3 regions of the Cupriavidus necator N-1 genome follow, and region 3 is predicted to be linked to each of the others. Evidence: riboswitches for the same ligand, from Rfam matches in the RefSeq annotation. Region 3 holds a riboswitch; each other region holds the start of a gene.

Region 1 (2,261 bases), on a different replicon from region 3:
TATGAGCCTCAGCTCACGAGTGCCTTGCCATTACGCACAAACGGCAGTTTAACCACAGTCGCGTTGAGTTTGCGGTCGCGGATCTCCACCTGCACGGTATCGCCCACGGCGACATCCTTCGGCAGGCGGGCAAAGGCGATGGACTGCGACAGCGACGGGCTGAAGGTGCCGCTGGTGATTTCACCGTCACCGGCCGGGGTGATCACTTTCTGGTGGGCGCGCAGGACGCCGCCTTTGTCACGCAGGATCAGCCCGAGGAATTGCTGGCGCGAACCGGCCGCGCCCAGTGCTGCCTTGCCGGTGAAATCGCGCTCGCTCTGCAGGTCCACCGTCCAGGCCAGGCCCGCATCCAGCGGCGAGGTGTTGATATCCATGTCCTGGCCGTACAGGTTCATGCCGGCTTCCAGGCGCAGGGTGTCGCGCGCGCCCAGGCCCGCCGGACGCACGCCGGCGGCGTTCAGCTTTTCCCAGACGGCGGCAACGTTTTCGGCCGGCACCACCAGCTCGAAGCCGTCTTCGCCGGTGTAGCCGGTGCGGGCCACCATGATCTCGCCGATGGCCGGGTCCTGGACCACGGCGGCGTTGAAGGGCTTGAGCGTGTCCGACGGCTGGGTCGAGGGGAAGGTGCTCCACACCGTGGTGCGGGCGTTGGGCCCCTGCACGGCGACGATGGCCAGAGGCTGCACGCCTGCAGGCGCAACATCTTCACGGCGCGGCGTGATGGTCACATCGCTGCCGGTGGCGGCATTGCGCGCGCGGATCCATTCGATGTCGCCCAGCGCGGTGCTGGCGTTGACGACCAGGCGGAAGCGGTCCTCGGCAAAGAAGTAGACGATCAGGTCGTCGATCACGCCGCCTTTCTCATCCAGCATGCAGGAGTAGAGCGCCTTGCCCGGGGTCTGCAGCTTGTCGACATTGTTGGCCAGCAGGCCGCGCAGGAAGCTGCGGGTATTGGCGCCGGTGAGGTCGACCACGCACATGTGCGACACGTCGAACATGCCGGCGTCGGTGCGCACGGCATTGTGTTCTTCGATCTGGGAGCCGTAGTTGACCGGCATGTCCCAGCCGCCGAAATCAACCATGCGGGCGCCGAGGGCGCGGTGGATGGCGTTGAGGGGCGTGGCCTGGAGCGTCATGGAATCCTCGGGGGCAATCTCGGTTGGCGAAAACAAAAAAGGGCCATCCGCCGCAACGCTCGCCGCGCCTGAATGTGGCGTAGCAATCCGCTGCGGCGGATGACCCCTCTGTCCTCGATACCTGAGAGATTACAAGGCGGATCCTGCCGGACCCCATCCTCGTGCGCCCCTTCGGTGGGCACGCTCGCCACGAATGGCGGGTGCCGCTCTCCAGAGTGCGGCATGCATCGTGTGCATATTGCATGCCGATCCGATCGGTCCGTGGTGCCTGAGAGTTTTCGGGTGATACCCCTTCGGCGGCGCAGGCGATGCGCGCTCTCCCGGTCGGATGCGCGCAATGTACGGGAGGCCCCGGCCTTTGTCAAACCGGCCAGGGAGCCTGCCGTACCTGTCGCTGCGGGTCTGGCTTACTTCTTCTTGTCGTCGGTGACAACGTTACCGATCACGCCGCCCACGGCCGCGCCACCCAGCGTACCCAGCGCACTGCCTTCGGTGAGGATGGCGCCGCCCACGGCACCCGCGCCCGCGCCAATGGCGGTATTACGCTGCTTCGGGGTCATGTCCGCGCAACCGGCAAAGGCCGCGACGGTCGCGCCGATCAGGGTCACCTTGGTCAAAGTCTGCAGGGTTTTCATTATTGGCTCCGGTGTGATGATTCAAGCATGTCACCCCCGCCGCGCAGGCCGGGGGACATATCAGTTAGAGCGTTGCGTTGCGCGATTGGCTCCGGCCTTTACGAAGTGTTACGCCAGTGACACAACCGGCCCTGTCAACGCGGTTTGCGCTGACTGACCTGCCGCGGCCAGCGTGTTAACATCGTCAGCTTTGCCGCCGAGCCCGTTTTTGGGGTGCCGGCGTGTCCCGCCTGGCCTTCCGCTGTTCCTGCTGATTTCCCCGCCTCCAACCGCATCCCTCGCATGACCCATGGCCTGAACCCCGCCCAATCTGAAGCCGTCCGCTACCTGGACGGCCCTTGCCTGGTGCTGGCCGGGGCGGGCTCCGGCAAGACCCGGGTGATCACGCAGAAGATCGCGCATCTGATCGAGGACAAGGGTTTCGAGCCGCGCCATATCGCCGCCGTCACCTTTACCAACAAGGCCGCCAAGGAGATGCAGGAGCGTATCG
Region 2 (2,261 bases), on a different replicon from region 3:
GCAGCATATCCGGCATCATCGGCCGCAGCCCGGCCCAAGGCACCACGCTGCGCGTGCTGACGCCGGGGAAGCACTGCTGCACCCATTCCACCAGCGGGCGGATGCGGTCGGCGCGGATATCGCGGTTGTAGCCATTGAACTCGGCAGTGCCGGCCACGCGGAAGCGGTCGTCGCCCAGGCGGCTGGTGACCAGCTTGGTTTCGTCGTCGAGCAGGCTCACCACCGGTGCCGCGGCGCGGCTGGCTTCGTCGGTCAGGTTGACCGTGATCGAATAGCCCTTGACCGGATAGATGTTGACGCGGTCGCCCAGCCCCGCGGCCAGTGCGCGGCTGGCGGTGCCGGCGCAGATCACGGCGCCGTCGAAGGTGGAGCTGGCCGTGTCGGCGCCGTCCTGAACGGTCACGGTGGCGCGCCTGCCGTCGGTCTTCACCGCCCGCACGTCCTGGCCGTACAGGCAGCGCACGCCTAGCCGATCGATGGCCGCGGCCAGGCCGCTGGTGAACTTGTGGATGTCGCCGGTGGAATCGCTCTCGGTGAAATAGCCGCCATAGTAGGACCCGGCCAGCGTCGGCTCGATCGCGCGCATCTCCTCGGGCGTCACGGCGCGGCGCTCCAGCCCGCCCTGCGCCAGCAGCGCTGAGACCCGGCCGGCATGGTCGAAGCCGGCCTTGTCGCGGTAGATATGGAGGATGCCTTCCTTCTTCAGGTCGAAATCGATGCCTTCCTGCGCCGCCCAGTCGAACAGGTGCTCACGCGCGGCGATGGCCAGGCGCGCGGTCTCGATGGTGTTACGGCGGTAGTGGGGGATCGCGGCGATGAACTCGGCGAACCAGGACAGCTTGTGCCAGCTGGGCCGGGGATTGAGTAGCAGCGGGGCGTCGTTGCGCAGCATCCATTTCATGCCCTTGACGATGGTCGACCAGTGGGTCCAGACCTCGGCGTTGGAGGCCGACAACTGGCCGCCGTTGGCGAACGAGGTCTCCATGGCGGCATAGCGGTGCCGCTCGAACAGCGTGACGGAGAATCCGCGCCGGGCCAGCGCGTAGGCCGTGGTGACACCCGTGATGCCACCGCCGATGACAGCGATTGATTTCATGATCTGCAGGTTCCAGGAACGTCGATGGTGGGAGCCCGGACGCAATATGCGTGGCGGACGCCCCCTCTGTTCTGGACCTGAGAGATTCACGACACCCGGCCGCCAGGGCGGGGTACGCTTGCTCCTTCGGTATGCCGGCGGACGATAGCGTCCGGCATTCTTCAGAGTGCACTGACTGGTGATGCCGGTCCTTTTGCCTGAGAGTTTCCGGGGCGGTTGCTCCTTCGGCGCTGTGCGCGGCGGGCGCCGCGATAGTCTCTCCCTGCATCACATTGGCTTGACGCCAATCAGGGCAATGTAGTGACAAGGTCCGACGTTGGATATGCGGGTTAACACTTAGGCGGCCTGCCGCCCGCGTCGCTATGTCGCATCGGCCTGCGTCCCCATGCCCCATAAAATGTCAGCGCTCGCTCTCGGGGAGAAGCGCCGTATGCTGCGCTCAGGTGGAGTGAGCCAAAAAAAAAGACGACAACAAGGCTTTCCAGTGAAGAAAAATCGCATTGCACTGGCCGTTTCGGCGGTACTGATGGGCCCCGCCGTCGCCGCCGCCCAGGTGGTGGACGCGCTCGAGCCGCTGCAGGAGGTGGTGGTCTCGGCCAAGTCGGAGCGCGGCGAGACGCCGGCCATACCGCCCAACACGCCCTCGCCGGCCTACGGCATCAGCAGCCGCCGCATGGCCGACTTCAATGTGGTGAACACGGAAGACGCCCTCAAATACGCGCCCAACCTCGCCGTACGCAAGCGCTTCATCGGCGATATGAACTCGATCATCTCGGTGCGCAGCACCAGTTCGCGCCAGTCGGCGCGGGGGCTGGTCTATGCGGACGGCCTGCTGCTGTCCAACCTGCTGGGATCGGACTTCAGCTTCCCGCCGCGCTGGTCGCTGGTCAACAGCGCTGAGATCGAGCGCATGGATGTGCTGTACGGCCCGTATTCGGCGCTGTATCCCGGCAACTCGCTGGGTGCGACGGTGCTGATCACCACGCGCACGCCGGAGAAGTTCGAGGGCGATGCCAGCGTGCAGCTGTTCACGCAGCGCTTCAGCCTGTACGGCACGCACGACAACTTCAACGGGGTCCACGCCAACGCCTATGTGGGCGACCGCGTCGGCCCGTTCTCGTGGCTGGTCAGCGTGGACCGGCAGGACAGCAAGAGCCAGCCGCTG
Region 3 (2,261 bases):
CATCTCATGATTATCGTGATTGGCTTTTCTGCCGCCTACTATGTCGGACCCAGCACAATCCTTGCCGCAGATAAAGGGGGCACGCTCGCAGCACCTCTGCTAGCTCAGTTCCTTGGGGGTGGGGCAAACTCATTCGCTGGCAATCTCTTCCTCGGGTGGGTGGCGGCTGTCGCCTTTGCAACGATTGTCGCCGTGGTGGCAGGGCTTACGCTTGCCGCAGCCTCCGCCCTTGCCCATGACATCTACGTCGGGGCAATCCGTCGTGGTGAGGTATCCGAACGAGAGCAAGTGATCGCAGCCAAGGCCGCCGCCGCAATCGTTGGTGTCGTGGCAATTGTTCTGAGCATTCAGGCAAAGGGCCAGAACGTTGCGCATCTTTCAAGTCTGGCGTATGCCGTTGCGGCTTCCGCCAATCTCCCAGCGTTGTTGCTTACCCTGTACTGGCGTCGGTGTAGCACTGTCGGTGTTTGCGTCGGCGTCGTCGGGGGGACACTTGCAGCAGTCCTGCTTGTGCTGGTGTCGCCCAATATGCAGTATCCCTTGCTCGAGAGAGCGCAGGCTGAACGAACGCAAGCCACCGCCGCCAGGAAGATCGAGAACCTGACGGTAAAGATGGCGGCATCGACCGGAGCCGGCCGTGATGAGCTTGGGGCTGAACTATCAAAGGCGCGCGCCGCCATCGCGAGCGCACAATCGACCATCGATGCGCTCCGCGATCGTCGGACAAGCTTGATTGGGCTCGAGGTGCCCCTATTCCCCTTGCGTAATCCGGCGCTCGTCACCGTTCCATTTGGCTTCATGTTGGTGTTCCTCTTTTCGGTACTCTTCCCGGATCCGCGTGCTCAATCGATCTGGACAAGAATGGTGGCCCAGCGAGAAACCGGCGCCAACGCAGCAGCAGCCATTTCGCACTAAGCATTGCGAAGTACGGAAACGCTCGATACAGCTGGCTAAGGCCAATCGATAATTTACGGCCTTAGATCTGATCGGTCGGCATGTTGGTGAAGTATGGACAGATACAGCTTTCAACGTGGTGTCGACCGATACAAGGAGCGTGAGATTACTTGTCAAAAACCAGGAGTCATGACCGACACCAATCGGATATGCTGAACAAGCAGCACGCAAAAGTGGCCATTAGTTGTTGATGGCCACGATACGACGCAGGAGAGACTGGGCAGGACACGTGCCCAGCGCCGACGGAGCAACCACCCCGGAAACTCTCAGGCAAAAGGACTGTGACGTCTACTGCAAATCTGGAGAGTGGCATGCCAGGCATGCCCACCGAAGGGGATGGCGCCGGCACCGTTGGCGCCTAAGCTCTCAGGTCCCGAGACAGATGGGGTGAACGGCCGGATCGTCCGGTCACGAATTTACTTCACAGGGACTGCCATGACGCATATTGTTATCGTCGGCGCCGGTATTTCCGGCGTCACTACCGCTTATACGCTCTCGAGACTTGGCTACCAGGTCACGGTCGTCGACCGCCAATTGTATCCGGCGATGGAAACGTCGTTCGCCAATGGTGGCCAGCTTTCCGCCAGCAATGCCGAAGTCTGGAACAGCTCTGGCACGCTGCTCAAAGGTATCAAATGGATGCTGCAGAAAGATGCCCCGCTGTTGCTCAATCCCAAGCCATCGTGGCATAAATACTCGTGGCTCGGAGAATTCGTCGCGAGCATCCCCCGCTACCGCCGCAACACGATCGAGACCACTCGGTTGGCCATCGAGGCACGCAAGTATCTGTTCGAGATGGCAGAGCGTGAGCAGATCGACTTTGACCTGCAGCATCGCGGCATCCTGCACATCTATCACGACAAAGCGAGCTTTGCGGCCGCAGGCAGGACCAACACTCTCCTCGTTGCCGGAGGACTTGAGCGTCATGCTGTGAGTCCGGAGGAAATCAAGACGATCGAACCAACGCTGCAAGGCCAGTACTACGGCGGCTACTTCACCGCGTCAGACGCCACCGGCGATATTCACAAGTTCACGCGCGGCCTCGCGCAGGCCTGTCATAAATACGATGTGTGCTTCCTGCATGGGGTGGACGTGCAGGCCGTCGAGATGACCGAACAAGGCGTTCGCCTCCTGTTGCAGACAACACTGGACGATAAGCTCTCGACCACGCGCGCTGACGTTGGGACGGAACTCGTCGCCGACGCGCTGGTTGTCTGCGCCGGTGTCGGGAGCCGCCATATCGCGCAAATGGTGGGGGATCGCATCAATGTGTATCCGGTCAAGGGCTATTCGATCACCGTGCATTT

What was found. Region 3 has a riboswitch for glycine ahead of CNE_RS33115 (D-amino acid dehydrogenase). Riboswitches for the same ligand answer to the same signal wherever they lie in the genome.
Region 1: it holds a riboswitch for glycine, as region 3 does, so the genes downstream of both, gcvT (glycine cleavage system aminomethyltransferase GcvT) here and CNE_RS33115 (D-amino acid dehydrogenase) in region 3, are expected to answer to the same signal.
Region 2: it holds a riboswitch for glycine, as region 3 does, so the genes downstream of both, CNE_RS20315 (D-amino acid dehydrogenase) here and CNE_RS33115 (D-amino acid dehydrogenase) in region 3, are expected to answer to the same signal.

Annotation. Positions count from the first base shown of each region.
Region 1 is NC_015726.1:3,708,216-3,710,476, reverse strand. It holds gene gcvT (glycine cleavage system aminomethyltransferase GcvT) at 9-1,136, opposite strand; glycine riboswitch at 1,235-1,360, opposite strand; glycine riboswitch at 1,382-1,469, opposite strand; gene CNE_RS17445 (glycine zipper 2TM domain-containing protein) at 1,544-1,771, opposite strand; gene CNE_RS17440 (UvrD-helicase domain-containing protein) at 2,054-2,261, shown strand, end outside.
Region 2 is NC_015723.1:482,254-484,514, forward strand. It holds gene CNE_RS20315 (D-amino acid dehydrogenase) at 1-1,096, opposite strand, end outside; glycine riboswitch at 1,153-1,271, opposite strand; glycine riboswitch at 1,272-1,370, opposite strand; gene CNE_RS20320 (TonB-dependent receptor) at 1,527-2,261, shown strand, end outside.
Region 3 is NC_015727.1:675,859-678,119, forward strand. It holds gene CNE_RS33110 (solute symporter family protein) at 1-915, shown strand, start outside; glycine riboswitch at 1,152-1,246, shown strand; gene CNE_RS33115 (D-amino acid dehydrogenase) at 1,291-2,261, shown strand, end outside.